4 regions of the Pelosinus sp. sgz500959 genome follow, and region 3 is predicted to be linked to each of the others. Evidence: riboswitches for the same ligand, from Rfam matches in the RefSeq annotation. Region 3 holds a riboswitch; each other region holds the start of a gene.

Evidence for each region. Region 3 has a riboswitch for S-adenosylmethionine ahead of ACAN52_RS11505 (pyridoxal phosphate-dependent aminotransferase). Riboswitches for the same ligand answer to the same signal wherever they lie in the genome.
Region 1: another riboswitch for S-adenosylmethionine. It lies ahead of ACAN52_RS06525 (DUF2292 domain-containing protein); the one in region 3 lies ahead of ACAN52_RS11505 (pyridoxal phosphate-dependent aminotransferase).
Region 2: another riboswitch for S-adenosylmethionine. It lies ahead of ACAN52_RS20340 (methionine synthase); the one in region 3 lies ahead of ACAN52_RS11505 (pyridoxal phosphate-dependent aminotransferase).
Region 4: another riboswitch for S-adenosylmethionine. It lies ahead of metA (homoserine O-succinyltransferase); the one in region 3 lies ahead of ACAN52_RS11505 (pyridoxal phosphate-dependent aminotransferase).

What each region holds. Positions count from the first base shown of each region.
Region 1 is NZ_JBGJZL010000003.1:349,872-354,514, reverse strand. Features, by position in the region: gene larE (ATP-dependent sacrificial sulfur transferase LarE) at 1-515, opposite strand, end outside; gene ACAN52_RS06530 (homocysteine synthase) at 663-1,955, opposite strand; gene ACAN52_RS06525 (DUF2292 domain-containing protein) at 2,025-2,408, opposite strand; SAM riboswitch class I at 2,558-2,660, opposite strand; gene ACAN52_RS06520 (cysteine ABC transporter substrate-binding protein) at 2,843-3,727, opposite strand; gene ACAN52_RS06515 (amino acid ABC transporter ATP-binding protein) at 3,750-4,502, opposite strand; gene ACAN52_RS06510 (amino acid ABC transporter permease) at 4,513-4,643, opposite strand, start outside.
Region 2 is NZ_JBGJZL010000020.1:15,023-19,665, reverse strand. Features, by position in the region: gene ACAN52_RS20345 (homocysteine S-methyltransferase family protein) at 1-1,573, opposite strand, end outside; gene ACAN52_RS20340 (methionine synthase) at 1,581-2,261, opposite strand; SAM riboswitch class I at 2,577-2,681, opposite strand; gene ACAN52_RS20335 (ParA family protein) at 3,032-3,793, shown strand; gene ACAN52_RS20330 (ParB/RepB/Spo0J family partition protein) at 3,786-4,643, shown strand, end outside.
Region 3 is NZ_JBGJZL010000006.1:194,638-199,280, forward strand. Features, by position in the region: gene larA (nickel-dependent lactate racemase) at 1-614, opposite strand, end outside; gene ACAN52_RS11500 (MFS transporter) at 626-1,909, opposite strand; SAM riboswitch class I at 2,176-2,282, shown strand; gene ACAN52_RS11505 (pyridoxal phosphate-dependent aminotransferase) at 2,349-3,536, shown strand; gene ACAN52_RS11510 (MetQ/NlpA family ABC transporter substrate-binding protein) at 3,551-4,366, shown strand; gene ACAN52_RS11515 (CC/Se motif family (seleno)protein) at 4,371-4,643, opposite strand, start outside.
Region 4 is NZ_JBGJZL010000003.1:355,109-359,751, forward strand. Features, by position in the region: gene ACAN52_RS06540 (YeiH family protein) at 1-1,205, shown strand, start outside; gene ACAN52_RS06545 (hypothetical protein) at 1,275-1,610, shown strand; gene metA (homoserine O-succinyltransferase) at 1,672-2,589, opposite strand; SAM riboswitch class I at 2,666-2,766, opposite strand; gene bioB (biotin synthase BioB) at 2,855-3,844, opposite strand; gene bioB (biotin synthase BioB) at 3,874-4,643, opposite strand, start outside.

The sequences.
Region 1 (4,643 bases), on a different contig from region 3:
TTATCCCAGGTCGGCAAATTCCATTCTTTTGAGATCTCCCGAATTTCCCCCTTAGTAAGACCCACTTCAAGCAAAGGACTTCGAACTTTTTCAAGTTCTTCGACAGCTTTGATTCCTGGGCGATAATCGGATAAGTCATCCGCATTTGATCCTTCAAGAATCCAGTTATACCCATGTTCTTTGGCCCAAGTGGCTAACACTGAAAAACGTTCTTTTTTGCAATGATAACAACGACTCGTTGTATTCTCTACAAAATCAGGACTATTTAATTCACTAATGTTTAAAAGGATATGCTTAATACCAATTTCTTTCGCAAGTAAAATGGCTTCATCTTTTTCACTTTCAGCCAAGGTTTCTGAAAAAGCAGTCACAGCGACTGCTTTTTCTCCCACAGCACGGAGTGCTGCTGCTGCCAAAAAACTACTATCCACACCACCTGAGAAGGCTACTACTACACTACCAAATCCACTCAATAACTCATGAAGCTCTTTGATTTTCTCCTTATTTTCTCCCATGACTTAATCCCCTTTATCTTTATTTCAAAGCGTCCCTCGCTTTTGTAACTGCATCTTCATTAAATATAGGAAAGGCTAAGGAACCCCCACAAATAGGAGGCACCTTAGCCTTCATTTATTATGATCAGCTAAATGATATTAAAATTTTTATACAGATTTACTGGCCTCTAATGCTTGCGCTAAATCTTCAATGATATCCCGGACATCTTCAATCCCAATGGACAATCGAACCATATCATCTGGTGCCCCAGCACTAGCCCGTTGCTCAGCAGTAAGTTGAGAATGAGTCGTACTTGCGGGATGGATGACCAAGGACTTGGCATCCCCTACGTTTGCAAGCAAGGAAAATAAATTCAATGAATTGATTAATTTCCGACCAGCTTCCAATCCGCCTTTAATACCAAAGGTAAAAATAGAACCTGCGCCTTTTGGCAAATATTTTTGTGCTTTTTCATAATCAGCATGGCTCGCCAGACTTGGATAACTGACCCAACTGACCTGTTCATGTTTTTCAAGATATTGAGCAACAGCCAAGGCGTTTTCAGCATGACGCTGCATACGAAGATGAAGAGTTTCTAGCCCTTGCAGAAATGCAAAACTATTGAAAGGACTTAAACAAGCACCTAAGTCGCGTAAAATTTGTACTCTCAGACGAATGATATAAGCTAAAGGTCCAAGAGCCTCTGTATATTTTAAGCCATGATAACTAGGATCTGGTTCACTGAGCAGTGGGAATTTGCCATTATTCCAGTCGAATTTTCCACTATCAATGACCAGCCCGCCCATTGAAGTTCCATGTCCACCGATAAATTTCGTCGCTGAGTGAATGACAATATCAGCACCAAAGTCGATTGGGCGACAGAGATAAGGAGTTGCAAAGGTACTATCAACAATGAGAGGAATACCATGCTTATGAGCAATTGCAGCCACCTTTTCAATATCAAGGACATCAATTTTAGGATTACCAATGGTTTCTGCATACAAAGCCTTAGTATTCGGCGTAATGGCTTTTTCAAAATTAACAGGATCACTGGGATCAACAAAATGCACTTTAATTCCTAGGCGAGGCAGGTTATAAGCAAACATATTATAAGTTCCACCATACAAAGTAGAGGAACTAACAATTTCATCTCCCGCTTGGGCAATATTGAAAATCGCTGCACTGATGGCTGCATGTCCTGAGGCAAAAGCCAAAGCGCCTACTCCACCTTCTAAAGCTGCGATCCTTTTTTCTAGTACGTCTGTCGTTGGATTCATAAGACGGGTATAAATATTGCCACTTTCTTTTAGCTCAAATAAATTGGCCGCATGTTCACTATCCCTAAAATTATAAGCTGTCGTTTGATAAATAGGCACTGCTCTTGATCCTGTAGTTGGATCTGGCTCTTGCCCTCCATGCACAGCTAATGATTCAAACCGCAAATTTTCTGGTAATGCCATTATAACACCCTCCATTTTTTGTTGATCTATATTACTAGCCTTCAGTTGACTGATCAGCTTGTTCTTCGTTTATATACCATCACCATAGAGGCCCACCAAGGCAGCAAACCGCTGTTTTTCCGTACGATCAATTTGAATGATCCGACCTTCTTTAATTACAATCACAACTTGCCCATATTCCATATTTTCAAAAGCTTCTAAAATTCTCGCCCTCACCCCTGGAATATCACAATTTTCTTTTAACCCTTGCGGTAGTTCGCAACTTTTTCCATTTAATTCCGCTGGCCTAATTTTTTCATTTCTTTCGATTTGCACTAAACGCGAATCTTGATAAATTAAAGCAACATTTCCATGAAACGTATTGTTCAAGATGGTCATAATCTGATCCATGGCACAAGGACTAACAGCATTTTTTTTTGATTTTAGTACTGTTTTATTCTCTTTTGGTAACATATAAACACCTCTACAGTCATTATTCTCAAAGAAAACTTGGCTTGCACCAAGCCTTAGTTGCCCTTGCTTGTAATCGAGAAAGTGTTATACTTTCTGATTCCAAAAATATCCCCTTTCCGAAGAAAGGGGATTCATCTACAATCGCCTTTCTCTCATCTTACAGGAAAGCTCCTGCTGGAATTAGCACCTCTGTGCAATTGCACTGGTTGCCGGGTGTCATCGGGCCATTCCCTCGACCTCTCTGGATAAGAGTAGTATGCTATTAATTTTATTATTGATAATAACATGATGCTTTATCGGTGTCAATGCTTATTAATAAATCTGTTTATAAAGAAAACTTGATTTTAATCAAGGCTCAGCAGAGAGTAAAGTCTTATAATAACGAAGGCTGTGAAGTTGAGTTCCCTTCACAGCCTCTAGATTCCCAAATCAGCTTATTTTAATTTTCCACCTTCGATAACAATATCTTCTGGGTTAAGAGTTTCTCCATACACAGGTTTTAAGGTTGCATCATAAGCTTTGTGAACAAAATTTTCTTTACCAAGAGTTTCTAATTCTGTGTTAATCCAGTTTAGGAGTTCTGCATTACCTTTTTTAACAGCAGGCGCGATGGTATCAAGACTACCTAATGTTGAAACACCTACATTAAAGCCTGCATTCTCCTTTGCCCACGCAAATAGTAAAGTATTATCATTAGACAAAGCAACGCCACGTTTATCTTTCAAAGCCTCAAAGGATTGTGTAATTTGATCAAATTTTAATAATTCTACATCTGGATGATTTTTGGTGAAATAAGTTTCAGCAGTGGTGCCTTTAACCACAATCAGTTTTTTACCTTTTAGTTGATCGACAGAAGTAATCTGCTCACCAGATGGTGACACGACACCAAGAGCAACTTTCATGTACGGATTCGCAAAATCAACTTTTTTCTTTCTGTCTTCAGTAACCGTGAAGTTTGCTAAAATAAGATCCACCTTATTAGCCTCAAGGAATTCCACTCTGCTCGCTGGTTCAGCTAATACATACTCAATCTTGGATTCATCACCAAGAAGATCTTTCGCAAATCGTTTGGCAATATAAACATCAAATCCTTGATTTTTGCCATTTGCATCCACAAAACCAAATGGAGGTTTATCACCAAATACACCGATTCTGATTACCCCACGTTTTTTGATGTCTTCAATGCTCCCCTTGGCAACTGTCTGCTCCGTTTTGGTATCAGGTGTTTTTGTAGTCGTTGTTGAACCGCAACCTGCTAATACTCCAACTAGTGCCATGGCACTCAATGCAACTGCTACTATTTTCTTTAAATTTTTCATGTAAAACTCTCCTTTTTTTTAATTAATATTGAAATATATTTAAAAATTGCCGGGCACGTTCGGTTTTGGGCGTTGTGAAAAATTCTTCTGGACCGGCAATTTCACAGACTTTCCCAAAATCAACAAATACGATCCGATCGGCAACAGATCGGGCAAATCCCATTTCGTGAGTAACAATTACCATGGTCATTCCTTGTTTGGCAAGGCCTAGTATGACATCGAGAACCTCGCGTACCATTTCAGGGTCAAGAGCTGCTGTTACTTCATCAAAAAGCATAATTTCTGGATTCATGCACAAAGCTCTCACAATCGCAATCCGTTGCTTCTGTCCTCCTGAGAGCTGGCGTGGATACGCATCTTTACGATCCAGTAAGCCTACGCGGTCAAGTAATTGTTCGGCTTGTTTCATGACTTCATCTCTGTCTCTATGTTGGACTTTTTCAGGACCTAACAAAATATTTTCAATCACTGTCATATGAGGAAACAAGTCATAGTTTTGAAAAACCATACCGATTTTTTGACGAATGTGTTGCCATTCTACATCCTTTTGTGTGAGGCTATGACCATGAAAAGTAATATCACCGCCTTGAATTTCTTCAAGGCCATTAAGGCAACGTAGAAAAGTACTTTTACCACAACCAGATGGACCGAGAATAACGACTACCTCTCCTTGATGAATGCTCAGATCAATCTGATCTAAGGCAATTTTTCCATCATATTCCTTATATAAGTTTTTTACTTCAAGCAGCACTTGATTATTTTCTTTATTAGCCATAACCTCTCCCCTAACGTTCCCATTTCATTTCTAGTTTTTTTGACCATTTTGATAACGGATAACAAATCATGAAATACAGGATAAAAATAAAACCATAAATCCAAAAAGAAGCCGTCGGAGTCTTCAAAGTTGACCGTTCAA
Region 2 (4,643 bases), on a different contig from region 3:
CACAGAAGGTGGAGTTAATAATATCGCGACGTGGTAGTCCAAAGGAGATATTGCTCAGTCCCATGGTAGTGGGGTAACCTAATTGTTCTCTATATAGTTTTAGTGCAGAAAGTACTTCAGAACCAGCTTTTGAATCAGCCGCAGCTGTGAGAACTAAAGCGTCAAGTACAAAATCTTGGGGGCGAAGGCCAACTGCGAAAGCAGCTTGAGTAATTTGTCTAATAATATGCAATCGTTCCATGGCAGTAGTGGGGACACCACCTGGTGCAATGGGTAAACATAATATAGCAGCTCCATATTTTTTCGCTAAAGGTAAGAAGGTTTCCAATCGTTCAGGTTCTGCGCTGACTGAATTAATAAGCGCCCGGCCAGGGTATGCCTTGAGGCCAGCTTCTAATGCAACTGGGTCTGTTGTATCGATGACGAGGGGGGCATCGACAAGCATTGATAATTCTTCTATGACGTGTTGCATAGCGTATGCTTGGTCAATTCCTGGTACTCCCATATTCACATCTAGAATATGAGCTCCAGCCCGAAGCTGCTCTAACGCTTCTTTTTTCACTGACATGAACTGTCCTTCTCGAATATCGGCAGCTAATTGCTTACGACCAGTAGGATTAATACGTTCCCCTATGATAGCCGTAGGTTGACCAGCGCCAATATAGATGGTTTTACTGCGGCTTGTTAAGGCTGTATTTTTATTCAAACATTTTGGAATAGGAAGAATAGGGATAGAAATATTTTTTAATGCTTCTTTCATAGCTTTGATGTGCATAGGGGTAGTACCGCAGCAGCCACCAATATAGCTGGCGCCAGCCTTAGCCAATCGTTTAGCCCATGTGCCCATTTCTTCAGGAGTCATTGGAAAGACTGTCTGTTTATTTACCAGTTTTGGCATTCCTGCATTTGGTTGAATACTAATGGGACAAGTAATAATTTTGGATAATTTTTCAACAATAGTCAATAATTGAGATGGGCCTAAAGAGCAATTTGCACCAATAATATCAGCACCCATTGCTTCGAGTATAATTGCTGCAGTAACAGGATCAGTACCCGTAACTGTGCGTCCATCTTCTTCAAAAGACATTTGACAAATAATGGGTTTCTTCGTTGCTGCTTTAGCCGCAAGGAGGGCAGCACGCATTTCTTGAATATCAATAATTGTCTCAATAATAATCATATCAACATTAGCTTGATCGAGGGCATTAATTTGTTCGAAAAAGACTTCATAAGCATAGTCGAAAGTTAAATCCCCTAACGGCGCAATTAATTTACCAGTAGGACCTACGGACCCTGCGATTTTGGTGTGGGGGCCGCATGCCGCTCGAGCAGCATGAACAGCAGCCACATTGATTGCAGCGACCTTATCTTGTAGGCCATAATGTGTTAATTTGATACGATTGGCACCAAAGGTATTGGTTTCGATAATATCAGCACCACTATCAACATAACTTTTATGTATTGCTGTTATGGCTGCTGGTTGCTCAATATTCCACAATTCAGGGCAGGCACCTGTTGGCAAACCGGCATCATGTAGCATAGTTCCCATAGCACCATCAAAAATATAAATCATAGTTATTTCAATCCTTTCTAGCCAGACAATTTATTTGTGTACATTGAGGGCAAGTTGTATCTTGATACATGTAGCCAACGTTTGTATCATGCTGATGAGCAGTAATTCCAATGACTGCAGTAATTGATTTACGTGGTAATAACATACACGATTCTGTAACTTTTAAGTTAATAGCATCTCCATTGGCTAAATCTAAAATAAGAGGTTGTACAGTAATATCCCATCCTCCATATCCAGGGCTAAAACGGGGGAGGGTTAGATAGCCTTGGCGCATAGCTTGATTTTTTATAAAATCACATACTTGATCGGCTGCTACTTCGACGGCTGTTGTACCTGCGGCGTCTAGTAACAAGCCTGATGTATATTCACCATTGGAAAAATAGTTACTGACTTTCTGTTCAAGCTTTGGACCGATCGTTAAACCTATTACTGCAATCTGTATAGCTTGAGACAAATAATTAATAATTTTAGGTGCGTGTAATGTAAGGGGAGGAGATCCCATAATTGTAGCGGTATTCGCATCATAATCATATATTTGCCATGTGGCCTGAGGCTGAACTAGAAGATATGATTCTGTACAAGCTTGGTCAATTAATTCAGAAGGAAATTCCGCATATTGATCTAAACCGGAATAACGTTTTATCTCACTAAGATTGAGAGGTTTTAAAGCTGGGTTATAGACTGGCATTGTATTCCTCCTCGTATTATTTTTTATAGCTATTTTAGTCAGTTTATCAAAAAAATTTCTTAAATAATGATTAGATTTTCACTTCATATTATAAGTACATTTTATCAGTTTACTCTATTCTTGAAAACAATAACCAGCAGTTTCAAAAGAGATATTTTTTGCGTAATCAGAAAGTATAGCACTTTCTTGATTACAAGTAAGAGCAACTAAGACTTTGGTCTGCGCTAAGGCTTGACCAAAGTCAAGTTTTCTTTATACAAAAAATAAGCCCTATTCCTTGAGGAAAGAGGCTTATTTTATATAAACTATTCTTTCCTCTTATCTTTCAGAATGATGAGACTCTGCTGGACTTAGCACCATTTGCATTATGCTGGTTGCTGGGTGTCATAGGGCCAGTCCCTCGACCACTCTCGATAAGAGAACAAATGATAAAATTTTAACTTATAATAAAGCAGAATGTCATAAATGTCAATGTTTTTATAAATAAAAAATAGATGATCTTCTTGATGTTAAGTAGAAAGGATTTAGTTTATATTGGCAGTTGAAAGTGAGGTAAATAGAGGTTTTTCTTTATACTAAGGCTTGAGATTAGAAAAGTTTACTTCAAAAGAAGGGTTTTTACTAGGACTTCTATTTATCCATGCTATTTTCGGCAGGAAATGTTATTGAGAGTGTGGAATGACTAAAAATATCAAATATTTCGTGGCTGGTGGCTATTAAGATAATAAGGGCTAGATTTGAAATATAAATAAGAAGATGAGGTGAATTGATTGTTAAAGGTTATTGCAATTGCCAATCAAAAAGGTGGCGTAGGTAAAACAACGACTTCTGTTAATTTGAGTGCCTGTTTAGCTGAGTTAGGCAAAAAAGTATTACTAGTTGATCTTGATCCCCAAGGTAATTCTACGAGTGGTTTTGGTTTCGATAAAACCAAAATTAAACAATCTATTTATGATATTTTAGTTAATGACATACCAGCAGAAAATGTTATTTTAAAAACCCAGATTGAAAATTTGATGCTTTTACCAGCGACAATTCAATTAGCAGGTGCCGAAATAGAATTGGTGTCAATTATGTCAAGAGAAACTAAACTTAAACGGGTGTTGGATAATGTCAAATATAACTATGAGTATGTGATTATTGATTGCCCTCCATCTTTAGGATTATTGACAATTAACGCCTTAACGGCAGCTAATTCTGTATTGGTGCCTATCCAATGTGAATTTTATGCATTAGAAGGTCTCTCTCAATTAATGAATACTGTAACACTTGTGCAGAAAAATTTAAACCCAGCATTGTCTTTAGAAGGAGTCGTGTTAACCATGTTTGATGCACGAACAAATTTATCAATTCAAGTTGTTGATGAAGTTAAGAATCACTTTCGTCATAAAGTATATCAAACAATTATTCCTCGTAATGTCCGTCTTAGCGAAGCGCCGAGTCATGGTCAACCCGTAATCAAATATGATCCTAAATCTAAAGGAGCACAGGTATATTTTGATTTGGCAAGAGAGGTGATCGATCATGAATAAAACTCAGCGAGGTCTCGGGCGGGGGCTTGATGCATTATTTTCAGGTGGTAGTAATGGTGAAGAACAACCCATTATAAATAATATTCCCATCGAAAAAATAAGTCCTAACAAATTTCAACCACGGCGTGTGTTTGATCCAGAGGCACTCACTGAACTAGCAGATTCCATCGCGCAATATGGCATATTGCAACCAATTGTTCTTAGAAAAGTATTAAATGGTTATGAAATTGTTGCTGGCGAACGTCGTTGGCGAGCTTCTAAGCAAGCTGGTATGAATGAGATCCCAGCAATCGTTAAAGAATATACTGATGGGGAAATGACTGAAATCGCACTCATTGAAAATATACAACGAGAAGATTTAAATGCAATTGAAGAAGCGTTAGCTTATCGTCGGCTAATGGATGAACTTTCATTAACACAGGAAGAAGTTGGTCGTAAAGTCGGACGAAGTCGCTCTCTGATCGCCAATATGGTACGGTTGTTAAATTTGCATCCAACAGTTCAAGAATATGTTTCACGTGGAACATTATCAATGGGACAAGCTCGCCCCTTATTGGCATTAGAGACCAGTGAATTACAACTAGAAGCAGCAGAGATCATTATTGAAGATGATTTGTCAGCGCGTGGTGCAGAGGAATTGGTTAAACGATTATGTGAAATTCCTAAACCAGCTAAACAAACGATGAAATCATCAGATGAAAAAGGAATTTTTGTAGTTGAAGCTGAAGATCGATTAAAATTAATTTTGGGGACACAGGTGAAAATAAAACCTGGTAAACTAAAAAGCAAAATAGAAATTGAATTTTATTCCCCTGAAGATTTTGAGCGTATTCTTGACATTCTAAGTGGA
Region 3 (4,643 bases):
AGACACAAACTATGATTGGATTGAATGGTTTTATAAGAAGCAATACCAGGGACAATGGACTTGCGACCGCCGCCAAAACCTGCCATTAAATGATGAACAATCCCACCAGTCAAAATGACTTTATCAGCATTGACTGCATGTTTGTTTAAACTGACCTCATTACCGCGAGAGGTTTTTCCAATATGAACAAAGTCATCTTCTGTAGGAGCATAACTTTGCAAAATAGTAATCCGCTCTACAATCTCTTGCCCAAAAGTCAATATATTTTCCTCATGGGTATGATGACGATGAGCCCCTAAGGCAACAATAAGTGAAACATCAGCATCAGGTATACCTGCTGCATTCAGTTCATTTAATAAGGTGGGTAAAAATAAATCGTGCCGCACCCATTTACGTGTGATATCACTGGCAATGATGACAACCTTATCACCTGCCTGCACAACCTCTTTTAAGGGCGGCGTACCAATTGGATGATTTAAGACCTCTTTAACCGCAGCCTCTACATCCGTGACAGGTATAGCTGGTTTACCATCAACAACATTGATTACACGTTCTTCCGGCAAATTAATTGTTACTTCTTGATCGCCAAAACCAAAAGAAAATTCTTTTAACATTTATCTCTCTCCTATGCAACTTTTTCGTGGTTATTGCTTTTTTTTAAAACCAAAGGAACATCTGGCTTAACGACAAGCCACGCAATGATGCCAACTACAGCCGAACCAGCAGTTGCTAAAATAGCCGCCTGCCAGCCGTAATTCGTAGCAATCCACGCTGTCACTGTTGGAGCAGCAATCCCACCAATATTACCCCAACAATTCATCCAACCAGATACTGATCCGACAAACTTACCACCAATATCAATGCAAGCCGCCCATGACGCATTAAAAGTGAAACCTAAAGAACCCAATGATATTGTAAGCCACAATACATTCATCCAAGGAACAGTAGCTACAGCCCCAAGATACAGGGTAATACAGCATAAAATAAGTCCACCAATACCAAATAAGGTTCTAGCCTTATGTTTCGATACACCAGCAGAAACTAATTTATCACTCACAACGCCGCTGACCATTGTGACTGCACATAAGGCGGCCCATGGAAATGATGCAGCAATCCCCATACTCTTCATCGAAAAGTTTTGCGCTTCCATTAAGTAAAGTGGTAGCCATGCCAAAAAAACATACATAATGTAATCCGTAATAAAATATTGAATACCAATCGCCCAGAACTGTGGCGATCCTAAGAAACTTTTCCATGGCGCTAATTCTTTGTCAACTTCTTGACTTTGCCCTTCCTCGATATAATCAGCTTCAGCGGAGTTGACAAATCGACTGTTACGAGGAGAATCAACAGCTAAATAATACCAAAGAGCAGCTAGCACTACGCCCACTACACCAAAAATAATAAAAACAGAGCGCCACCCAAAAGCCATCATTAAGGCCACTGTAATGGATGGACCAACTACAGGCCCAAAAAATACACCACTCAACATAAATGAAGAGGCTCGCCCTTTTTCGGCTCCGTTAAACCAACGATACATAAACCGTCCCAAAGAAGGAGCCATGGGTCCTTCGCCCACACCAAAAAGCGCACGTACAATGGCAAAAGAAGTAAAGCTATTACAAAATGCTGTAGCTGATGTAAAGACCGACCACCAAATAGCTGCGATCGCTAATACTCGCCGATGACCGAAATACTCTGACATAATTCCGCCAGGTATTTGCATCAAAGAATATCCAACAAAAAAAGCAGTTTGCATTAACCCCATATTAATTTTGTCAAAACCAAATTCTTGCATAATGGTTGGAGTGGCTACTGATAAGTTTACACGATCCATATAAGAAATGAAACTAATAAAAAACATAAGTATTGCTAAATTCCACCGAAATTTTGTAGGACCCTCGTTCATAAAAAAACCTCCTCATTAATAAAATAAGCCCCTTACATAAAGTCGCAAACAAACGACCTCCCGTCAGGGCTTTCACCGTCCTCCTATACACGTATACACATGCATTACACCGTTATGTCCTTATTAGAAAGACTAAAATCGTTAATTTTTATTATAATATGGGTGAATTTACATGTCAACTCTTAAAATTTCTAATTTTTTTCCATTTAAATTGTGCTTGACATACAAATTAAGACCATGCTAAAATTATCAACAATAACTACATAGATTCATCAAGAGTTAGCTGAGGGATTGGCCCAATGAAGCTACGGCAACCATTGCAACATGCAAAAAGGTGCCACTTCCAACAGGAATGTTTCCTGACAGATGAAGATCGCGATTACATCAAATCCTCTTCATAATTGTGAAGAGGATTTTTTAGTACAAAGGAGTCGATAATATGAATAATGAACACTCTAAGCAAAATGCAGTACGGTACGCTTCCGAGAAAGCTAGTCGCTTTACTGAATCAGTGATTCGGGAAATGTCTCGCATTGCGACTGCCCACAATGCTATCAATCTAGCACAAGGTTTTCCTGATTTCCCCGCATCGGATGAAATCAAACAAGCAGCAGTTACAGCGATCCTAGAAGACCACAATCAATATGCCATTACCTGGGGCACTAAGTCCCTTCGCGATGCAATTGCTCTTAAAAACAAACGAGATTACGGTATCGAGCTTGATCCTGAGCGACAGATTACAGTGTGTTGCGGTTCGACAGAAGGCATGGTAGCCACCTTGCTCGCTACTGTCAATCCAGGAGACGAAGTCATTATTTTTCAACCTTTTTATGAAAATTACGGTCCTGACGCAATCCTATGTGGGGCAACGCCAAAATATGTACAACTCCATCCTCCTGAATTTAACTTTAATGTAGACGAATTAACAGCCGCTTTTTCTGAACGTACAAGGGCCATTATCATCAATACCCCTAATAATCCAACAGGTAAAGTTTTTAATCGAGAAGAATTAACCCTCATTGCTAACTTATGCATCAAATATGATGTCTTAGCAATTACGGATGAAATCTATGAACACATTATCTATGATGACGCGCAGCATATCCCTCTTTATTCCTTACCTGGCATGGCTGAACGCACTATTACTATTAACAGTATTTCTAAAACTTACAGCGTCACTGGCTGGCGTATCGGTTACGTCATTGCTTCCCCACAGATTAGTCAATCCATACGCAAAATGCATGATTTTCTTACAGTGGGCGCTGCGGCTCCCTTACAGGTAGCTGCGGCTCATGCTTTGGGCTTTGCTGAGAGTTATTACCAAAAACTTATTAGTTTTTATGCTCAGCGTCGGGATTTCATGTTAAAGGAATTGACTGCGATTGGATTTCAATGTGCTAGGCCCTCAGGTGCCTATTATATTATGGCTGATATTGCTCCCTTTGGTTGGAAAAATGACATTGACTTTGCCCGCTACTTAGCAGAAAAAGTGGGAGTCGCTGTCGTACCTGGTTCAAGTTTTTATAAAGAAGATGCCAATGACAAACATCGGTTCATACGTTTTTGCTTTTGCAAACAATTTTCAACACTAGAGGCAGCTATGGAACGATTACAAAAACTAAAATAAATGGAGGTATAGTTATGAAAAAGTCACTTAAACTCATTGCCCTTTTGGTAGTTCTCATCGTTACCCTTGGTTTAGCTGGATGCAGTCAACAAAGCAGTACACCAAAAGTAGAAAAAACACTAAAAGTCGGCGTAACAGCTGGTCCTCATGCAGAAGTCATGGATGTTGTAAAAAAAGTCGCCGAGAAAGACGGTCTAAAAATTGAAATTGTTGAATTCAATGATTATATCCAACCCAACGTCGCATTAAATCAAGGTGACATTGACGTAAATAGCTTTCAACACCAACCTTATCTTGATAATATCATCAAAGATCGTAAATATGAAATTGTATCTGTAGCCAAAACTGTCATTTTCCCAATGGGCATTTACTCCACTAAAATTAAGAATATCAAAGAATTGCCTGAAGGATCGATTGTAGCCATTCCAAATGATCCAACAAACGGAGGCCGCGCCTTACTGCTACTTGAAAGTAATAATTTGATCAAATTGAAACCAGGAGCCGGCCTCAAAGCTGCTGTTACAGATATTATTGAAAACCCTAAAAAAATCGTAATCAAAGAGCTCGATGCGGCTCAAATTCCTCGTTCCCTTGCTGATATTGATCTGGCCGCTATCAATACAAACTACGCTATCACTGCCGGTCTAGTCCCAACTAAAGATGCCATCGCAATTGAAGACATCAATTCTCCTTATGCAAATATTATCGCTGTACGCACTAAGGACAAAGAGGACCCTGCAATCCAAAAACTAATTAAAGCCTACCATTCCGATGAAGTAAAAGCTTTTATAAAAGACCACTTTAAAGGTTCAGTCGCAGTCGGCTGGTAAGAAATTAAAGTAATTTCCAGCCTTCAATGCGTAAACTTTTTATCCCAAGAAAATTTCCTAATCCAATCACCAACGGGTAATGTATATGAAAATTTTTAGGTAGATAAACCTGAATTTCATTCATCATCACCAACGTATAATCCCTTATTTCTCGCGGTTCACCAATCTCAATCGATGGACCAAAATTAACACGACCACAACACATGGCTGCCCCGTTACCATGCAATACATGAATACATCCACCCTTTGTTAAGATATAATCGCGGGCTTTATCGTT
Region 4 (4,643 bases), on a different contig from region 3:
TGGCAGTTGGTATTCCTGGATGGTCGAATGATGTAAGTAAAGTGACTGAAGGGCTTAGTAAAAATATTTCTGGACTTTTTATATTATATGGATTTTTTTTAGTTGCTTTTTCAATTGGCGCCCGTGTGATGGGGTATAATGTAAAACATTTTATTGCAGGTTTTACCGCATTATATATGATATCAATCATTGTTTCTATTTTGGGTTCTAATAAATTTGTCAAAGATTGGCAGCTAGAGACACCAGTACTTGCTTTGCTCGTCGGTCTGCTCATTGGGAATGCTGTGACTTTACCCAAGTGGTTTCAAGCAGGCTTAAAAACTGAATACTACGTAAAAACGGGTATTGTTCTTATGGGAGCGACCTTACCCTTTACAATTATTATGCAAGCAGGTCCCTTAGCAATCTTGCAAGCGACAATTGTGTCTGTGAGCACTTTTGGGGTGATTTATTTTACGGCAACTCGTTTATTCGGTATGGACCAACGTTTTGCTGCTTGCTTAGGAGCGGGTGGGTCCATCTGCGGTGTATCGGCTGCGATTGCAATTGGTGGTGCATGCCGTGCCAAAAAGGAACATGTTTCAGTAGCCATTTCCATGGTAATTGTATGGGCTGTTGTAATGATTTTTGTACTTCCTTTGTGGGCTAAGCAATTGGGTATGGCTGCTGGTCCTGCGGGAGCCTGGATTGGTACGTCGGAGTTTGCAGATGCCGCTGGTTTTGCGGCTGCGGAGGCTATGGGGGATGAAAGAGCTGTTAAAACCTTTACACTAATGAAAATTGTTGGTCGTGATATGTTTGTCGGCATATGGGCCATTATGGTTGCTTTTTTATCAGTGACAGTGTGGGAAAATAAAAATTCTGCTACCGCTGAGCGTATTGATAAAGGGGAAATTTGGCGCCGCTTTCCCAAATTTATCATTGGTTTTTTTGCAGCATCCATCTTTATTACTGTGCTGCTTGCGATGATAGAACCTAAAACTGCATCGACTTTTTCAAAAGAGGCGTTAGGTTACATCAAGACTTTGCGTGGTTGGGCATTTACGTGGACTTTTTTAAGCATTGGATTTACGACTCGTTTTCGTGAGTTAACTTCTTTCGGCTGGAAGCCGCTAGTCGCCTTTGCAATTGGTGTATTGATTAATGTTCCTCTTGGTTATTGGTTATCAAACGTATTATTTGTAAATTATTGGATGAATATCTAATGATTTAAACTTCATGAAACTAAAAAAATGACTAAAAGATTAGATTGCCACGGCATTAAAGGAGAAATCATGGAAAAATCAATGGTAGATCATATGACTCGTATTATTCTAAAACCAGTGGAAGAACCTGTATTTTTTGGTCATTTTCCTAAGAATCATGAGGTTGATGCCCGATCTGTAAGGGATTTTGGTCTTCAATTACAACATAAAGCAGAACGGGTTGCTTTAATGATGGAATTGCTTGCGGTAAAGGGATTTGCTTTTAGTTTTCATAAAAATGCTATTTTTGCTGATTCATCAGTGATGGAAGCTCAAGAAGCAAAGGAATACCTACTTGAGAATGGATTCCATGATCAAGAATTTCAAATCTTTCTAGAATATGGACGAAAATGGGGAATTATGTAAAGAAGTCTGTCTTCCATCGGTTTTTTTACCGATGGGAGACAGACTTCTATCATACAGGTTATTATAACAAGGAAAGATCGAAAGGTGTTTCTTGGTAAACATAGTAATTCAGCCAATTAGAAAAAAGCAGGTTGGCTGCACTACGCCAAAGAACAACTGGTGGTTGTGTCGGGTCATCATTGGGATAATAATTTTGTGGGATTTGAACTGAGAGGCCTTGGGCAAGATCACGGTCATATTCAGCTTTGAGGGAGAGAGGATCATACTCCGAATGACCTGCGATGAAAAATTGTCGGCCTTTTAGATCGGCAGCGGCATAAACACCAGAGACCTCAGATTCAGAAAGAATGTGTAGTTCTGGAATCTTCTCAATATCTTCTCTTTTAAATTCAGTATGCCTAGAATGAGGAACGTGGAAGATATCATCAAAACCACGGAATAATTTGATCGGTTGTGTACAGCTTTTTTGGTGAGGAAAAACTCCAAATATTTTTTGAGCAAGGTCATACTTTGGAATGCCATAATGATAGTAGAGTCCAGCTTGAGAAGCCCAACAAATGTGGAGAGTCGAATATACGTGGGTTTTACTCCATTCCATGATTTTGCACAATTCATCCCAATAGGCAACTTCCTCAAAAGGAAGCTGTTCGACAGGTGCACCTGTAATGATCATACCGTCATAGTTACGATCCTTTACATCGTCGAATGTTTCATAAAATTTAATGAGATGTTCTTGAGAGGTATTTGTAGGTGAATAGGTAGCCGTATACATGAAGTCGACTTCTACTTGTAAAGGTGAGTTACCTAGCAGACGAAGAAGTTGTGTTTCAGTTGTGATTTTGATTGGCATTAGATTTAAAATTAATATTCTAAGAGGACGTATATCTTGTGTATAAGCCCGGTTTTCATGAATGACAAAGATGTTTTCGCTTTCAAGGATATTAGTAGCCGGTAAGTTATTGGGAATTTTGATTGGCATGTTGTATTCCTCCATTTTTTCTTTGTATGTAAAAGAGCCCCTTTCCGAGGAAAGGGGCTCTTTAAACCGCACATTCCTCTCATCTTTCAGGATTACTCCTGCTGGAATTAGCACCGTTGCATTGCTGCCGGCTGCCGGGTGTCATAGGGCCAGTCCCTCGACCTCTCTAGATAAGAGTTTATTATTTATTTTTTTATTATAATATCATAAGCAATCAGTAAAGTCAAAGTGAAATTCAATTGATGGATTATAATTTCATTAAGGATTAATTTTCAAGCAATTTAAGTCCTAGATCGTTGACCGTTTGTATATCTTTATCAGCACCGCGTCCTTGTGTTGTTAGATAGTTGCCAATCAGCATACCGTTGATACCAGATAAAAAACCTAAAGGAACGAGTTCGCCTAGATTGCGTTCTCTGCCGCCAGCATAACGAAGAATTTTGGTTGGCAGAATCAAACGGAAAATGGCAAAAGTTTGTAAAATTTCCATAGGATTTAGTTTTTCTTGATTTTCCAGCGCTGTGCCTTTAACTGGGTTTAAGACGTTAATGGGAATTGAGTCTACGTTTAATTCTTTAAGGGTGAAGGCCAGTTCAATGCGTTGACGCCATGTTTCGCCCATACCGATAATTCCACCGGAACACACTTCAATATCAGCGGCTTTTACACGTTTGATTGTATCAATACGTTCTTGATAGGTGTGGCTTGTACAGATTTCTTTAAAATAACTTTCACTTGTTTCTAAGTTATGATGATAGCGAGTAATACCTGCTTCTTTTAAAGCACTTACATGGTCTTCTTGGAGTGTTCCAAGTGAACAACAACGTTGCAGGGAGGTTTCAGTGCCAATTCGTTCAATTGCAGCGGTGATTTTTGCGAAATCTCGATCGCCTTCCATACCACAGCCAGATGTTACGACGCAGAAACGGTAAGCATGATCGGCTTCGGCTTTTTGCGCAGCTTTGATAATATCATCTTCATTCATGAGAGGATATACATCCACATCCACATCGTGATGGACAGATTGGGCACAAAACTTACAGTTTTCAGAGCAGCCGCCTGAACGAGCATTGAGAATTTGGCATGTATCAACATAAGAACCTGTAAATTTCTCGCGAATTTTATTGGCTACGCCTAGCAGCATTGGAATATCTGCTTCCTCAATTGTTGTTAAAGCCATTGCCTCATCAAAAGTAATGTCATTGCCATTTAATATTTTTTTGCCTAATGAAAAAATTAAATCATAGTTTGTCATGGTAATTCCTCCTCTTATTAGTTAGTCTTTTAAAATTTGGCTGGGACTAAGCCTGCATCTTGTACCATTTGAAAATCTGCTGCAGAATCGCGACCGCTGAAGGTTAGATAATTGCCAATAATAAGTCCATTTGCTCCTGAAAGCATAAGTTGACCTTGCATATCTCGTAGGTTTAGCTCACGGCCGCCAGCGGGGCGGATGATTTTATTAGGTAAAATAAAACGAAAAATAGCAAAGGATTTGATAATATCTAAAGGTGTTGGAGGAGTGACATCCTCAAAGGCAGTTCCTTTAATTGGATTAAGAATATTGATTGGAATAGAAGTTGCATCTAGTTCTCGCAAAGAAAAAGCTAAATCAACACGATCTTGCCAAGATTCACCCATACCAATAATTCCACCAGTACAAAGTTCCATACCAGCTGTTTTCGCAGCTTGAATCGTTGCTAAACGTTCTTCATAAGAGTGAGTTGTGCATACAAAAGGATAGAAATTTTTGCTCGTTTCTAAATTATGAGCGTATCGTTTGATGCCGCTAGCTGCTAATGCATGCGCTTGGGCAAGGGTCAAGGTACCAAGGTTAGCGCAAACTTTTAGATCTGTTTTATCCATAATCGATTCGATTGCTGTAATAATATTTTGAAAATCTGGATCATGATCCATTCCTTTACCACTCGTGACAATACTGATCCGTTTAGCCCCTTCTTGCTGGGCTTTTTGAGCAGAGTGGGTAATTTCTGCAGTGCTCCGTAAGTCATAAACTGGGGCATCGGTAGAGTGATAGACAGATTGGGAGCAAA